Regions from separate parts of the Mesorhizobium ciceri biovar biserrulae genome, predicted to be linked through region 2. Evidence: riboswitches for the same ligand, from Rfam matches in the RefSeq annotation. Region 2 holds a riboswitch; each other region holds the start of a gene.
The links. Region 2 has a riboswitch for cobalamin ahead of metE (5-methyltetrahydropteroyltriglutamate--homocysteine S-methyltransferase). Riboswitches for the same ligand answer to the same signal wherever they lie in the genome.
Positions count from the first base shown of each region.

Region 1: linked by a shared signal. The riboswitch ahead of A4R29_RS16880 (CbtB domain-containing protein) and the one ahead of metE (5-methyltetrahydropteroyltriglutamate--homocysteine S-methyltransferase) in region 2 are both predicted to bind cobalamin.
Region 3: linked by a shared signal. The riboswitch ahead of A4R29_RS10255 (ABC transporter ATP-binding protein) and the one ahead of metE (5-methyltetrahydropteroyltriglutamate--homocysteine S-methyltransferase) in region 2 are both predicted to bind cobalamin.

Region 1 covers NZ_CP015064.1:3,610,041-3,615,648, forward strand. Annotated here, with positions in the region: gene cobO (cob(I)yrinic acid a,c-diamide adenosyltransferase) at 1-126, opposite strand, end outside; gene cobU (bifunctional adenosylcobinamide kinase/adenosylcobinamide-phosphate guanylyltransferase) at 128-643, opposite strand; gene A4R29_RS16875 (CbtA family protein) at 636-1,406, opposite strand; gene A4R29_RS16880 (CbtB domain-containing protein) at 1,422-1,601, opposite strand; cobalamin riboswitch at 1,638-1,842, opposite strand; gene A4R29_RS16885 (MFS transporter) at 1,899-3,098, opposite strand; gene A4R29_RS16890 (heparan-alpha-glucosaminide N-acetyltransferase) at 3,322-4,320, shown strand; gene A4R29_RS16895 (methyltransferase family protein) at 4,317-4,793, shown strand; gene A4R29_RS16900 (MerR family transcriptional regulator) at 4,879-5,265, opposite strand; gene mgtE (magnesium transporter) at 5,423-5,608, opposite strand, start outside.
Region 2 covers NZ_CP015064.1:1,191,265-1,196,872, reverse strand. Annotated here, with positions in the region: gene metK (methionine adenosyltransferase) at 1-384, shown strand, start outside; gene A4R29_RS05255 (adenosine kinase) at 492-1,484, shown strand; cobalamin riboswitch at 1,878-2,077, shown strand; gene metE (5-methyltetrahydropteroyltriglutamate--homocysteine S-methyltransferase) at 2,193-4,538, shown strand; gene tdh (L-threonine 3-dehydrogenase) at 5,202-5,608, shown strand, end outside.
Region 3 covers NZ_CP015064.1:2,262,720-2,268,327, reverse strand. Annotated here, with positions in the region: gene A4R29_RS10260 (ABC transporter substrate-binding protein) at 1-91, opposite strand, end outside; partial or broken gene A4R29_RS10255 (ABC transporter ATP-binding protein) at 141-927, opposite strand; cobalamin riboswitch at 1,093-1,299, opposite strand; gene A4R29_RS10250 (AraC family transcriptional regulator) at 1,535-2,368, shown strand; gene A4R29_RS10245 (alanine racemase) at 2,374-3,513, opposite strand; gene A4R29_RS10240 (D-arabinono-1,4-lactone oxidase) at 3,513-4,790, opposite strand; gene A4R29_RS10235 (MFS transporter) at 4,803-5,608, opposite strand, start outside.

The sequences.
Region 1 (5,608 bases), 2.4 Mb from region 2:
GCCGGTGTTGACGATCAGCAATCCCTTCTCGACCGTCTTGCTCGCCACCTCGGCATCCTGCACCGCCTTGCGCTTGGCCATCTTGGCGCGGTGGCGCTCTTCATCCTTATTGTCGATATCGGTCATATCATTTCACCTTGAGCGGCAGCCCCGCCACCATCAGCAGCACCGTATCGGCAATCGCCGCGACCTGCTGGTTGAGCCGGCCGGCGGCATCGCGAAACCGGCGCGCCAGTGCATTGTCCGGCACGATGCCTTGTCCGACTTCATTGGACACCACGAACCAGGGGCCGCGCGGCCGCGACAGCACCTGCGCCAATCGCCGGCATTCCAGCTCGAAATCGTGTTCGGCCAGCATATGGTTGGTCAGCCACAGCGTCAGGCAGTCGACAAGCACCGGCCGATCGTCCGGCAAGGCGGCAAGCGCGCCCGCGAGATCGAGCGGTGCGTCGATGGTCGTCCAGCCTTCGCCGCGCCGCGACCGGTGCAACGCGATGCGCTCACGCATCTCGTCATCATAGGCTTGCGCCGTGGCGATATAGGTCCAGGGCGGCGGCAAGGCGGTCGCCAAAATTTCGGCGTGCGCGCTCTTGCCGGAGCGCGCACCGCCGATGAGGAAGGTCAGTGTCTTGCGATCAGGCAAAGCTGTCGCGCAGGCTGGTCGCGGTGCCGGTGAAGCGGCCGCGCACCACGCCGACAACCGCGCCGAGCACCAGCCAGAACACCAGATTGGTCACGGTCACCGCCACCACGAACTGGTGATGCAGCCCTTCCGGAATCGCCGTCTCGTAACTGTCGGGCTGCGGTGCCCCGACAACATGCGGTGCGACGATCAAAAGGACGGCAAGGATCGCCAGCGGCAGCGACTTGCGGAACGCGATCAGGCCGAGACCGGCAGCGGTTGCCGCCACCGTTGCCCACCACCAGATCTGGCGCTGGGTGAGATCGGCGGCCGGCATGGCCGGCAGTTCCGGCGGCAGGCCGAGGCCCGGTGCCAGCGTGAACACGGCAAAGCCGGCCAGGCCCCAGAACACGCCCTGGCGCCAACCACCGATGCCGCCGGCGAATTCGGAAACCGCGACCAGGATCAACCCGAAGCCGATGCCGGTGACGATGTTGGCAAGCACGCTGAAGGCGAAACGCTCGAAACCGTCTGCCGGCGCCCAGCCCTCGTCTTCCGCCGCAGCAGTCGCTTCGGCAGGGGCCGGAGCGGCTGTGCTCATGGCATTGCTATTCGTTGCTGCCGGAGCGGCATGGTCATGGTGATGCCCGCCGCCCACCTGTTCGTAGACTTCCGCCTTCAGGATCAGCGGCACGGTCGCATAGGCCTGCATGCAGGCAAGAACGACGCCGGCCACGAGCCCTGCGATCGCCGCGATGAACACGACGTTGCGAAACAGGTTCATGATGTCAGCCCCTCGTCAGTGGCAGGGAAATGCCATCGAATGGCGATAGTCGTGAGCCGCATTGTGGACCGCATCGATATGCGAGAAGCCGACAAAGCCCATCACGAAAATGCCGAGCAGCGCGGCAAGCGCGAGCTGCATGAAGCGCGACTGCGAGGAGACGGAAGCGCCGAGGGAGACGGAAGCGGTAGTCATGTCTTGTCCTTTCGCCCTCCACCCGAGGGCATCGAAGTCAGTTTCCTGTCGCCGGCAGGTCTCCTGGCTCACGGATCAGCGTCCTTCCCCACCTTCCCGAAGAAAAATCTTCAGTGGCATATGGAGAGGACTACCGCACACAGTTGCGGGGGCAGCCACGGCATTGGGCGAAATCCGCCCTTACCGCATTCCCTCTTGGCTCCAAAATGGAACCGGCGACACCGGCGACTATAGGCAGAATCCTCGCGTCCGGCAAACCAAATTCCGCCGGCGACCGTTGCGAATGCGCCATGAAGGTCAAAGCGATTTCGGCAGATAGCGCCACGTCACGAAGCCGCAGACCGCCGCCAGCAGGCCGAGCGTGACGAACACCGAGCCCAGGCCGAAGAAGGCCAGCACCACCGAATAGACCAGCGGCGGCGTCAGCTCGGAAAAGTCGAGATAGGTGCGATAGACCGCCGCCATCTGCGATCTTTCATAGGAGCGCACCGAGCGCATGAAGGCGGTCGAGCCGAGCGCGTCGAGTGCAATGGTGAAGAAGGCGCCGCAGAGCAGGAAGGCGCCGGTGAGCAGCGGCACGGTTTCGCCGACGAAGCCCGCCGCCAGAAGCGCGACCGACATGGCGAAATAGGCAAATGTCATGGTCCTGCGGCCGCCAAAGCGCTTTCCCGCCTTGCCCCAGAAAATCGCCATGAACAAAAGCGCGTTGCCGGCCGAAACCAGCAGGCCGCCCGCCAGCTTGCCCTCACCCGTAATGACCATGAACAGCGGCCCATAGACGAAGAACGTCGTCCAGAAACAGGAGCGCCCAAACGCGATCAGCCAGGCCAGCCTGAGCCTGGGCTGGGCGATGAAGCGGCCGATATTGGCGAGCGGATTGGCTGGTCGCGTCTTGCCGGGACGGATCGACGGGTTGTCGCCGAGCCGGTAGGTCCAGAACAATGCCAGCAAGGCTAACGCGAACACGGCCACCGCGCCATGCGCGGCATAGACGCCGAAGCGCGTGTAGAGGAAGATGCCGAGCGTCGGCCCACCGGTCCAGGCCAGCATCGACCACGCCATGCGCAGCGATTCGGCCTGCATGAAGTCGGTCTTGCGGATGTGGTCCATGATGTAGAGGTTGAGCGTGATCGACAGCGCGCTGGCGCCCATCACCCGGCACAGCATGCCGGCCAGTTGCCCGGCAAGCGTGTCGGTGACGAAGAACAGCGAGCCGATGGCCAGCAGGCAGGCGCCCGCCGTGTAGACCCAGCGCCGGGCGAAACGGCGGATCAGCATCGGCATGAACAATGTCACCGACAGGCCGAGCATCGCCACGACGGTGTAGAGGATCGAGACGATCTGCTCGTTGTGCAGGATCTCGTAAGCCTGGATCGGGATGACGCTCGACACCGTGGCGCGGGCGAAGGATTCGACCGCATAGAGCGAAGCGAAGGTGCGCGCGTCCGCGGCCTTGAGGGCCGGTAGCCAGATCGGATGGCGCACATGGGTGGACATTGCTTTCCCCGAAGCAGATTCACCGGGTCAAATCTGCCGTGGCGACCTCAGCGCCAATAAGAGGAAACCGACGTGCATCCGGCAAAAGCGAAGCCGGCCAAAGGCTTTCCGGCACTGGCCCAATGCCGCGGCTGATCCGGCGTTATCGGCAGGGTTGCCGGTCTTCTTTTGTCCTGGGCAACCGTGATAGTCCTCCAGCGGGGCTGAATCAGAATGCGAGACCATGAGCATCCAAACGCCGACCGCGCCCGTTCAGGATCGACCAAAGCGCATCGTCGCCATCGACATCGTGCGCGGCATCGCGCTGATCGCCATGGCAAGCTACCATTTCACCTGGGATCTGGAGTTCTTCGGCTACACCGATCCCGGCCTGACCGCCTTCGGCTGGTGGAAGATTTACGCGCGCTGCATCGCCTCGACCTTCCTGTTCCTGGTCGGCGTCAGCCTGTATCTCGCCCACGGCCGACAAATCCGCTGGAACGGCTTTTGGAAGCGGTTCGCCATGGTCGCCGGAGCCGCGATCGCGATTTCGGTCGTCACCCGCATCGCCACTCCGGACGGCTTCATCTTCTTCGGCATCTTGCACGAGATCGCGCTGGCCAGCCTGCTCGGTCTCGCCTTCCTGCGCCTGCCGGCGCTGCTGACGCTTGTCGTCGCCGCGCTCGTTATCGCCGCCCCCGTCTATCTGCGCTTCGAGGCCTTCGATCACCCATGGCTGTGGTGGGTCGGCCTGTCGGCGAACAATCCGCGCTCCAACGACTACGTTCCGCTGTTTCCGTGGTTCGGCGCCGTGCTTGCGGGCATCGCGGTGACGAAACTCGCCGCAGGTGCCGGCCTGCTTGCCAGGCTTGCCAATCTGGCGCCCGGTCGCTTGGCCAACCCGCTGGTCTTCATCGGCCGGCACAGCCTGGCTTTCTATTTGATCCACCAGCCGCTGCTGATCGGCTGCGTCTGGCTGTTCTCGCAGATCATGCCGGCGCAGGTCGAAACCCCGCAGGTGAATTTCCTCAAAACCTGTCAGCTGTCCTGCGAGCAGTCGCGCGACACCGAGTTCTGTACGAGCTACTGTGTCTGCATGCTCGATACGCTCGAGGGCGAGTCCACGCTTGATAGGCTCTACAACAACGATCAGACTGCGGAGTGGAAAGCGCATTTGTCCGATCTCGCCGGCATGTGCACCGCCAAGACCGACAGCAAGTTGATGGAGGGAGGGGCCGAATGACCGAGAACCAGCCGAAGCCGGGGCTCATACCGTGGCCGCCGCTGATCTACATCGCCGCCATCGCCGTCAGCATCGCACTGGGCCTGCTCTATCCCCTGCCCTGGATCGGCGACCTGCTGGGCGATATCCTGTTCGCGGCCGGCTGGGTGGCGCTGTTTGCCGTCGCCGCACTCTGGTTCACCGCGATCCGCACCATGATCCGGGCCAAGACCACGCTCAACCCCAACGCTGTACCCGATCACCTGGTCACCACGGGTCCCTTCGGCGTCACCCGCAATCCGATGTATCTGGCCAACACGCTGCTGTTGATCGGCGTCGCCTTTGTCTCGGGCATCGTGTGGTTCCTGCCGCTGGCGTTCATCGCCGCCTATGCCACGCAGAAGGTGGCGATCGAAGGCGAGGAAAAGGTGCTGGCAGCAAAATTCGGCAAGAAATACCGCGACTACGCCAAACGCGTGCGCCGCTGGATTTGAGCTGGCTTTCAAGCGGCCAATCTCCCCCCTCGTGGGGGAGATGTCCGGCAGGAGAGAGGGGGGCGCTGTCCCTCAAACTCTCTGCCTACGTATTCACGCCAAGCTCCACCAGCCGCTCCACACAAGACTCCTCGGCCTGGTCGAGTTCAGCCAGCGTCTCCTCGAGGTCGCGGCGTTTCTGCCGGAGATCCTCGCGCTTTTCCTCGATGCGCTTGATCATCAGGTTGAGCTGGCCGACTTCGCCGGGCGGCTCCTTGTACATCTGGATGATTTCGCGAATCTCGTTGATCGAGAAGCCAAGCCTTTTGCCGCGCATGATCTGGCGAATGAGCTGCCGGTCGGAGGGGCGAAACAGCCGCGTGCGGCCGCGCCGCACCGGCTGCACCAGTCCTTCGTCCTCGTAAAAGCGCAGCGTCCGCGTCGACACGTCGAACTCGCGGGTCAACTCGGTGATCGAATAATATTCTCGCATTGCCACTCCCACACGCCGAAACACCGGGGCGATCGCCATGCCGGCGTCACCCTTCTGTCCCGAACCAAAACCCATGCCATGCCGGAATCGACATGGCGCCCCGCGCGAGCCTCGCACGGCATTTACGTAAAAGTCAATTGAGCCAAAAGGCGTGCCCTCAGGGCACGCCGAACCACCACGTGGCAATGCCGAGAAATGCAAAGAAACCGACGACGTCGGTAACCGTGGTGACGAAGACCGCCGAAGCGACCGCCGGATCGACCTTGAAACGATCGAGCAGCAGCGGGATCAGGATGCCGGCCAGGGCGGCCACGAACATGTTGATGATCATCGCCGCCGCGAT
Region 2 (5,608 bases):
GCCTTTTCGGGCAAGGATCCGTCGAAGGTCGATCGATCTGCTGCCTATGCGGCGCGGTACGTCGCAAAAAACGTCGTTGCCAGCGGCCTTGCGGAGGTGTGCGAGGTTCAGCTTGCTTATGCGATCGGTGTCGCCGCACCGGTGTCAGTCCTCGTCAATACATTCGGAACCGCAAAGGTTGATGAAAAAAGGATCGAGCGCGCCGTCCTTGAGCTTTTCGATCTCCGGCCGAAAGGCATCATCAAGGCGCTTGATCTCTTACGGCCGATTTACCGCAAGACCGCGACATACGGACACTTCGGCCGCGAAGAGCCGGAGTTCACCTGGGAAAAGACGGACAGAGCTGACGAGCTGTTGCGAGAGGCAGGACCGGCAGCTGCGTGATGCACGGTTATCGGATCCGTCGGCATAGGGCGACCCATTCCACACTCGTAAGAAACACCCGCTAAGGCGTGGCAAGAAGCCGGCTCGGGTGTTTGGCGGAGATTTTGATGCCGAGCTATGACGTGCTTTGTATCGGTAATGCCATTGTCGACATCATCGCCCAGTGCGACGAGGCGTTCCTGGAGACGAACGGCATCATCAAGGGCGCGATGAACCTGATCGACACAAGGCGCGCCGAACTGCTCTACAGCCGCATGGGGCCGGCGATCGAAGCGTCCGGCGGCAGCGCCGGCAACACCGCAGCCGGTGTCGCCAGTTTCGGCGGCCGTGCCGCCTTCTTCGGCAAGGTGTCCAACGATCCGCTCGGCGAAATCTATGCCCATGACATCCATGCCCAGGGTGTTGCCTTCGACACCAAGCCGCTCAAGGGCGAGCCGCCGACGGCGCGCTCGATGATCTTCGTCACCCCCGATGGCGAGCGTTCGATGAACACCTATCTCGGCGCCTGCGTCGAGCTCGGCCCGGAAGACGTCGAGGCCGACAAGGCCTCGGGCGCCAAGGTCACCTATTTCGAAGGCTATCTGTGGGATCCGCCGCGCGCCAAGGAGGCGATCCGGCAGACGGCAAAGCTGGCGCACGCGGCGGGCCGCGAAGTGTCGATGACCCTGTCGGATTCGTTCTGCGTCGACCGCTACCGCGACGAATTCCTCGAGCTGATGCGTTCGGGCACGGTCGACATCGTCTTTGCCAACAGCCACGAGATCAAATCGCTCTACCAGACATCCTCGTTCGACGAGGCGCTGGCGCAGATCCGCAAGGATTGCCGCATCGCCGCCGTGACCCGCTCGGAAAAAGGTTCGGTGATCGTGCGCGGCGACGAGACCGTGGTGATCAAGGCGACCGCCATCAATGAACTGGTCGACACAACGGGTGCCGGCGATCTCTATGCTGCCGGCTTCTTGCATGGCTACACGCAAGGCCGCGATCTGCAGACCTGCGGCGACCTTGGCTCGCTGGCCGCCGGATTGGTGATCCAGCAGATCGGCCCGAGGCCCCGGCAGAATCTGCGCCGCGAGGCTGAGCAGGCGGGGCTGTTGTAGGGCAGCTTTTCGGCCACGTATTGCCCACCTTCCCGTTGTGCAGGCTGTCCAGACAAGCGCGTTTAAATCGAACGCGTACCAGTTCGAGAAGGATGCCGGTTTTTCTCCCAATTTCTAATTGTTGAGGCTGAGGAACGTTGTCGCACTTCGGTCCAGTACTACCGCCCCATCATGAATGCCAACACGCGCCGTTTTTGATGAAATCGTTTTGAGACGGGATCGTACAAAAGGCAGATCGCCCGAGGGGCCAGCCACAGTCTGCACACACCGGAGAGTCGCGCAGAAGGCTCAGCTCGACGGCGACATGGAATTTGGAAGCACGCCGCAGGCTAACAATTCACATAAAGACATAAACATTTCTTTATACGGCATTGACAAGAAAGTGGGCTACTGCGATTGTCCGCATGTCGTGGTTCTCCGCAAGGTGTTGCCGTAGCGGAGCTAAGTGGGAAGCCGGTGCAATGCCGGCGCTGCCCCGCAACTGTAAGCGGCGAGCCAAACCCATCAATGTCACTGGGGCGAACTGCCCCGGGAAGACGGGGCAGAGGCTGTGACCCGCGAGCCAGGAGACCTGCCTCGGTAAACAACGTCCACAGGCGGGGTGTCTGGTGGCCGCGGCAGCTCGGCGTCGATGCCGGCCTGCTAGCGCCTTCCTTGTCCCCGCCCCAACCATCGGGGTATGGAATGAATGTCTCCCGGCAAGTTCCCATAGCAACGCTTGGCGTGCCGCGTATCGGTCGCCGGCGAGAACTGAAATTCGCGCTCGAAAGCTACTGGTCCGGAAAATCGTCTGCTGCCAACCTTCTGGCGACGGCGAAGGCACTGCGTGCCGCCAGTTGGAGCGAGCAGCACGACCGCGGCGTGTCGAAAATCCCGTCGAACGATTTCTCACTTTATGACCATGTGCTCGACACCGCGGCAATGGTCGGCGCCGTGCCAGCTCGTTACGGCTGGACGGGCGGCGAGGTCCCGCTCGACATCTACTTCGCGATGGCGCGCGGCACGCAAGGCGATACCGCGGGTTGCGGACAGGCCAGTCACGGGCATGCAGTTCAGGGGCAGCGCGTAACCGCGATGGAAATGACCAAATGGTTCGACACGAACTACCACTACATCGTGCCGGAGCTGGGCGACGATCAGACATTCGCCCTCTCGTCAACCAAACCAGTCGATCACTTTCTGGAGGCAAAAGAGCTCGGCATCCATACACGCCCGGTCATCCTTGGACCGGTGACCTTCCTCAAGCTGGCGAAGTCTCCCGATCAGGGCTTTAATCCCATAGCGCTGCTACCGCGGCTGCTGCCCGTCTACGAGCAACTGCTGCAGAGGCTGGAGCTCTCGGGGGCCGACTGGGTGCAAATTGACGAGCCGGCGCTTGTGCTCGATCTCAACCCGAACGAAAGAGCTGCCTTCGAATTCACCTACGGGCAGCTGTCGAAAGCCGCGCCCAAGTTGAAAATTATGCTGGCTACCTATTTCGGGCCGCTGGGAGACAATCTCGAGACCGCGCTTTCGCTGCGCCTGGCGGGCCTGCATCTCGACCTCGTGCGCGCTCCCGAGCAATTGGAGACGATTGGTCGGCTCGCACCGAAGGATCTGGTGCTCTCACTTGGCCTGATTGATGGCCGCAATGTCTGGCGCGCGAACCTGACCGCCATTCTCGACCGCATCAAGCCGGTCATCGCCGGTTGGCCGCTGGACCGCGTCGAAATTGCGCCTTCCTGCTCGCTGCTTCACGTGCCGATGGACCTGCGGATGGAGACCGCGCTCGATGTAGACGTCCGTTCGTGGCTGGCATTCGCCGCCCAGAAGACTGAAGAGCTGCTCGTGCTGGCCCAAGCCTTGTCCGAAGGCTGGGAGGCCGTAACAGGCGGGCTGAAGGCTTCTGATGAGGCGGCCGCCGCGCGCGCAATGTCGACAAAGGCCCATGATCCGCTCGTCCGCGGGCGAGTCAGCAGCATTGACGGCGCCATGAAGCAACGAAAGAGCGCATTTGCCAAGCGCTCGAGAGTCCAGGCTGACACGCTCGCCCTGCCGTTGTTCCCGACGACGACCATCGGGTCCTTCCCGCAGACGCCCGAGGTGCGCAGGGCACGCTCCGCTCATGCGAAGGGTCGGCTGAGCTATATCGACTATCAGACCTTCCTGAAGAAGGAGACTGAGTGGGCCGTCCGTTGGCAGGAGGAGATCGGGCTCGACGTGCTGGTACATGGCGAGTTCGAACGAAACGACATGGTGCAGCATTTTGGCGAGCAGTTGTCCGGCCTCGCCTTCACCCAGCATGGCTGGGTGCAAAGTTACGGCTCCCGGCTCGTGCGCCCTCCCATCATCTTCGGCGACGTATCGCGGCCCAATCCGATGACGGTTCTCTGGTGGCAATTTGCCCAGTCGCTGACGAAAAAGCCGGTGAAGGGCATGCTCACTGGCCCAGTGACGATTCTTAACTGGTCTTTTGTGCGCGACGACGTACCCCGTGCCGAGGTCTGCCGCCAGATCGCATTCGCCATCCGCGATGAAGTGGCCGACCTCGAAAAAGCTGGCGCAAGGGTGATCCAGATCGATGAGGCCGCGTTTCGCGAAGGCTTGCCCCTGCGGAAGTCCGATTGGAAACATTATCTCGGCTGGGCTGTCGAATGCTTCCGGCTCGCCTCGACGGGTGTAGAGGACGCGACTCAAATTCACACCCACATGTGCTATTCGGAGTTCAATGAAATCATCGACTCGATCGCTGAACTGGACGCGGACGTGATTTCAATAGAGACGTCGCGCTCCAAAATGGAACTGCTGGACGCCTTCACCAAGTCCAAATATCCGAACGAAATCGGTCCCGGCGTCTACGATATTCACTCACCACGTGTCCCAGAGGTCGGCGAGATTTTGCATCTCGCCCAACTTGCTCGCGAGCGACTGTCGGACAGCCAGCTGTGGGTGAATCCGGACTGCGGCCTCAAGACAAGGAAATGGGAAGAGGTCCGCCCTGCCCTCATCAACATGATCGCTGCAGCCTGCGCGCTGCGGGAGAAGGTGCAGGCGCAGGCCGCTGGGCCACTGTGACCGGCAAACATGTGACCCGCGGGCCTCGCGGATAATTTGAAGCAGAAAGGACGGCATCGAAAAGCCGCGAAGACGTCGGTCGACGCGTGCGAGTCCACCCTTGTCGTCCAGCCGAAGGCCGCTGGACGGCTGAGCGGCGGGGCAGGATTTGGGACGCCGATTCTGGTCCGAGGACGGATGATTTCGGCCACGAAATGGAGGAAGGCGGTTTTGTCCGTGAGCTTCTGCCTCACAGGGCCAGCGGCCGACAGACGCGAGGGATCAACGCTTGCAGATGCCGCCTGGGCACTGGCACTATCGAGATATCGGCGGCGAGGTCGACCCATCAAGAGCGTCGGTGTCGATTTGACTGCGTCGCATGTGGCGGACATCGACAAAATAGCCATACCGCCCAGCCGCAAGCTGCGACCATTCCTCATCGTTTGAATTGAAGCCGGCTGCATCTGGCACGGCGTGTGCTCCGCTCCTGCTGAAGTTCCGCTAGGACAGAGCTTTTCACGCGCGCACGGCTCGCGGTGGTGTGTTGCTTCGACACAAACGCCCCCGTGGACATTACGATCGGTCCAAGAATTCAGCTGTGCTCCTCCGAGCCTATCTTTCCGTCATGCAGGCTACCCGAGCAGTCGGGAGGAGTGGAACCAACCAAGTTGTAAGGAGCACCTGATGTCTAACATGATGAAGGCACTGGTGAAGGCCAAGGCCGAACCGGGCATCTGGATGGAAGAGGTGCCGGTGCCGGAGATCGGCCCTAACGACATGCTGATCAAGATCAAGAAGACGGCGATCTGCGGCACCGACGTGCACATCTACAATTGGGACCAGTGGGCGCAGAAGACGGTGCCGGTGCCGATGGTCACCGGCCATGAATTCGTCGGCACGGTCGCGGATTTCGGCGCAGCGGTCACCGAATACAAGGTCGGCCAGCGCGTGTCTGGCGAAGGCCACATCGTCTGCGGCCATTGCCGCAACTGTCGCGCCGGGCGAGGGCATCTGTGCCGCAACACGCTCGGCGTCGGAGTCAACCGGCCCGGCGCCTTCGGCGAGTATCTGGCGATCCCGCAGCACAATGT
Region 3 (5,608 bases), 1.1 Mb from region 2:
GCGGCTTGCCGCAGCTGTCGACGGTTACCGGGAAGGCGAAGGCGGTCGAGGTCAGCAGCGAGACGGCAAGCGAAAAAGCGAGGCGTTTCACGGGTATGCTCCTTGTGGGTGGGATCGGGTCGACTATGGAACGGCTTCAATCACGACGGCGGCGCGGCACGGTTCGGAACCTCGAACACCGTCAACTCTCGATCCTCGGTCGGATGGCGCAGGCGCAGCACATCGATGCCGAAAATCTCGCGGATCAGCTGTTGGGCCAGCGCTTCGCGCGGTGCGGCGAGCGCTTGCAGGCGGGCATGGTTCATTACCGCCACCCTGGTGGCGAAGGGTGCTACCAGCGCCAGATCGTGCAGCACCGCGATCACCGTCATCTCAAAGCCTGCCACGAGGTCGAGCAGTTCGCCGCGGGCGCGCGGGTCCAGATGGTTGGTCGGTTCGTCGAGGAACAGGATTTTGGGCTGCTGGGCGATGGCGCGCCAGTTGGGCGCGCTGGCGCTCGCCGCCCGACAGCGAGCCGATGGTGCGGCCAAGCAGCGGCAGCAGGCCGGTCCGGCGCAGCGCGTCGACGACGATATCGCGTTCCTCGCGCCTGCGCCGCAGCCCGGCATGCGGGACCCGGCCAAGCTCGACATAATCGATCACCGCCAGCCGCGGATCGGGCTGGTCGGTCTGGCCGACCACGGCGATATGCAGTGCCCGCTCGGCGACAGAAATCCCATCGAGCCGTCGCCCGCCAAGCTTCACCTCGCCGGAACTTGGCCGCATCATGCCCGACAGCATGCGCAGCAACGTCGTCTTGCCGGCGCCGTTGGGACCGATGATGGCAAGGCGATCGCCAGCGGCCACCGAGAAGCTGACCGCCTGGACCAGATTCCGCCCATTCGCCATGGCACAGAGGTCATGGGCTTCGAGAAGCGCTGCGCTCATCGGCTGCAGCCCGCCGGATTGCGGGGACGGCAAAGCGTGCGCATGGTGATGCGATGATCGATGGAGCCGTCCAACTTTCCGTCACTTTCCAAAACTGGCGACGGAAGGAAGCTGGCGAACCGGCCAACAAGACCGGGACTCGCGTTTCCTCCCGGCACACCCCGTCCGGTCAACTCAGTGATGGCAGGTCTCCTGGCTCGCGGGTCGTTGCGCCATCCTGCCTTCCCAGCCTTGCCGGCCAGTGGCATTCACGGATTTTGCTCGCCGCTTACAGTTGCGGGGGCAGCCACGGCCTCGACCTGAACAGGCCTCACCGTGTTCCCTTTTCACCCCTCGCCTTTCGGCTCGGGGACCATCACCACTTCAGCGTAGATTTCCACCAAACTCTTCGCAATGGATTTCTCGGACGAAGTGGTGGGCCAGCTAAGGGAAACAGGCATTGCACGCTCACTTTATGTAATAACATAACATTCTTAGGAGATGACGCGGCCCGCTGTCAAGCGAAAGCCCATGGGATCGGCGCAGATTGCACGGGATGCGCAATTTCGATCAAACTGGCCGCGCCAGGAAACGCCAAGATGATCCGGCCAATGCGAAAAGGAGCCCCATGAACCCGACCGAGAAAGCGCTGTGGTTCGTCGAGAGCCATCTGCCGCAGGCGATCTCGCTTGACGATGTCGCGCAAAGCAGCGGCGTGTCGCGTTTTCATGTGACGCGCGCCTTCGGCGCCGCAACCGGCCGCTCGGTGATGGGTTACATGCGCTCACGCCGGCTGACCGAGGCGGCGCGCAAGCTGGCCGGCGGAGCGCCCGACATCCTCGTCGTCGCGCTCGACGCCGGCTACAACTCGCATGAGGCGTTCACCCGTGCCTTCCGCGATCAGTTCGGCACCACGCCGGAACTGGTGCGCGCGCAAGGCTCGACCAACAACCTCGACCTCGTGGAGCCGATCCTGATGGGCCAGTCCTTCCTCACCAATCTCGAACCACCGCGCTTCGAGACCAGCCGGCCGTTCCTGATCGCCGGCCTCGGCGAACGCTACAGCTGTGAAACCAGCGCCGGGATTCCGATGCAGTGGCAGCGTTTTGCACCCTATATCGGCAACATCCCCGGCGAGATCTCAGGCGTTTTCTACGGCGTCTGCCTTAACGGCGACGACGCGGGCAATTTCGACTATGTCGTCGGCGTCGAAGTGTCCGGCTTTGCGGATCTGCCGAAGGACTTCTATCGGGTGCGGGTGCCGGCGCAGAAATATGCGGTGTTCTCGCACCGCGAGCACATCTCATCCATCCGCCGGACGATCAACACGATCTGGAACAGCTGGCTGCCCGCCTCCGGTCACGAAATCGCGGATGCACCGGAATTCGAGCGCTATGGACCGGAGTTCGATGCCCACAGCGGCAATGGCGGGCTGGAGATCTGGGTACCGGTGAAGGCGTAGCTCGATCACGCCATCGGCAGCGCCGGCCAGCGATCGATGACCTTTCCGCCGGAAAACACGGCGATCGACCCGAATTGCTGCAGCACGGCCTCGCTCTGCGTCGGCCTTAGAAACGCGTAGTCGCCTGGCCTTGCGGTCGCATCGGCGGGCAAGCCCATGAATTGCTGGTTGGAGGACAGGCCGAGCAGGCCGTTCGTCTTCATGCCTTGGGGGAAGACCGGCTCGGCCATCCACTTGCCGCCATAGAGATAGCAGCCCTTGCGCGGGAAGCGGCCGAGCGCCTGCAGCAGGCGAGTAACGGCCGGCGGACCAGGCAGCATCGGCTCGACCACTTTCAGGATCGGCGTAGCGATGAAAGCCGCCGGCTGGAAGCCGTCGAGGCCTGGCGTATCGAAGTCGCTGGGCAGCACGAAGGCCGAGCCCATCGACACTTCATTGGCCGCGCCGCCACGATGAAGCAGCGCGGTCTTGCTGCCGCCGATGTTCAGGATGCGGCGGTGGTCGGCGCCGAGACAGGCGACGAACGCCGCAGCCTGCGCCGACGCCTCCGCCAATGCCTTTGCCGGTCCGCCGAAAAGGCCGGGAATGAGAGGCGCATGCGCCTCGTAGGCCATGACGCCTTCGCAATGCAGCCGGGCCGGCAACGCGCTCAACGCCTTCGACAAGGCCGCGGGATCAGCAAAGCCGCCGCGATGCAGCCCGACATCGATCTCGAAAGCGATGCGCAGGCCGATGCCGAGTTCGTCAGCGAGAGCACCGTATTCCGCCAGTCTCTCCTCGCTGTCGATCAGCCAGCAGACACGCGACCAGTCGGCATCACCCTTCACCAGCGCAGCCCTTGCCGCACCGATCGGCATCGGCTTGCCGTAGAGCAGATCGGCATCCGGAAACGCCTTCAGCACCGCCTCGCTGATCGGCGGGTGGAAGGTCATGAAGCGCTCATGGCGAAGCGCCTTGCCTATATGCGCAAGCAGCGGCAGGCAGGCGAGCGATTTGTCGACCAGCCGCACGGCCAGGCCGGGATCCAGCCTCCCTTTTACCAGGGCAATGTTTCCGTCCAGCCGATCGCGGTCGAGCAGCAGGCAGGGTCGGAAGATGCCGGCGGTCTTCAGCGCATCCGAGAGGGTGGAAAAATAGGTGCTCATCATTCGATGCCGAACAGGCCGGCCATGTAGGGCGACACGAAGCGGTTTTCCGGATCGATGTCGCGGCGCGCCGCCATGGCATCGTCCCAGCGCGGGTAGAGCTTTTTCAGCTCCGCCGCTTTCAGGCTGTGCATCTTGCCCCAATGCGGCCGGCCGCCATATCTGCGGAAGATCGGCTCTGCCGCCCGCATGAACGGCAAAGGATCGTTCGCGGCGTCATGGTGGATAGCGATGGAGCAGGTCAGCCTGTTGTAGAATGGCGAAAGCCAGAACTGGTCCGGCGCGACCGAGCGCACCTCCATCGGGAAATAGACCTCGGGAAAGCGCTTCTCGGTCAGCTCGATGATCTCGGCCAGCGCCTTCGGCCCTTCCTCGAACGGCAAATGATATTCCATCTCGTTGAACTTGGTCTGCCGGTCGCTGGCATAGACGTTGAGCCAGTCCTGCACGTAGTCCTCGGCGGGAAATTTGGCGGCCGCCGATCGGATCAGGCGGCCACGCAGCGATGGCAGCCAGGCAAGTGAAGTGCGCAGCCTGCGCAGTGTCCTCAAACCCGCCTCGTCCTCTTCCGGCGGCCGCGTGGTGGGTGCGGCATCGCTGAAATCGCTGGCGATGAACTGCGCATAGCCGGAAAACGGAATGTAGTAGAATTCGGCCGAGCGATGCGCGGCCATCATCGCCTCGAAATCACGCAGCATCTCGGTGATCGGCAGCACATATTTGCGGCGGCGCAACCGGTAGGTCGCGATGTTGTTCAGCGTCACTTCGGTGAGCACGCCGAAAGCGCCGAGCGCAACACCGATGGCGTGGATCATGTCCCGATCCCCTGCCCGCTTGAAGTCGCGGACCTTGCCAAGGCCGTCGACGATCTGCACCGTCTCCAGCTGCGTGTGATAGGCGCCGAGCGTCGGCCCAGAGCCGTGCGTGGCTGTACCCAGCGCGCCGCCGATCGCCTGGCGGTCGATATCGCCCATGTTGGGCAGGCCCTGGCCAATGCCTTGCAGGATGTGCATGAGCGGGCCGAGCCGGGTCCCTGCCCGCACCCGCGCCTGATGTTTTTGCGCGTCGTGCGAGACCAGCCCTTCCAGTCTCTCCAGGGACAGGATCGTGCCCTGCGATTTCACCAGCGGTGTGAAGGAATGACCGGCGCCGGCAACGCGCACCGGGCCGGGCGCGGTCCGGACGAGATCACCGAGTTCACCGGCATCGCCGGGGCTGGCGATCAGCTTGGGCTCGGCACTTACGAAGCCCGACCAGTTGCTCCAAGTGTTCGACATGGCGCTCCCCGCTCAGGCAACCGCACGACGGCGACGTGACACAAGAACGAAGAGACCGAGCAGCGCCACGCTTGCCACCGCGCTGGCGGCGGCGAATTCCGGCACCGGCCGGAAATCCTTGCCGTCGATGAGCAGCGACGCCGCAATCGGCCCGATCGCCAGGCCGAACAGCTGGGCTGCCGGCACCAGCAGCACAGCGGTGCGCGTCTCGTCGGCGGTGATCGCCAGACGGATCTGGTAGGGCACGATGAACAGCAGGATAAAGCCCATGGCCAGGGCAGCGACCCAGAACGTCGTCAGGCCGGGGCTGCTGGCAAGAACCAGGGAACTGACAAGCGCCACGACGCCGATCGCCGCGATGGCAAGGCGATAATCGATGCGCGCCTCGAACGCGGTCGCCGTCATCGCCCCCAACACCTGCACCGCGAGGCTGGCCGAGACGATCAGGCCGACGGTGCGGCCATCGATGCCGTATTGCGCGCCTAGCGGCTCCAGAAAAGCCCAGACCGCGCCGAAGAACATGAAGTAGCAGAAGACCGACAGCAGCGCGGTCATCGAGGGAACCGTCAGCACATTGGCCAGATTCTCTTCCTTGGGCAGGTCGGCATAGTCACCTGGGACAGTGAAAGCGACCGCCAGCGACACGACGCAGACGACGGCAAGAACGATGAAGCCACCCTCCGACCCTGCGGCCGGAATGACATAGAGCGCCAGCAACAGGGCGAGCGCGCATTGCGCCAGCGTCTGCATGGTGACGAAATAGCCGCCGATGCGCTCGGCGCGCCGCGAACGGGCGATCAATTCGGTGGCGACCGCGA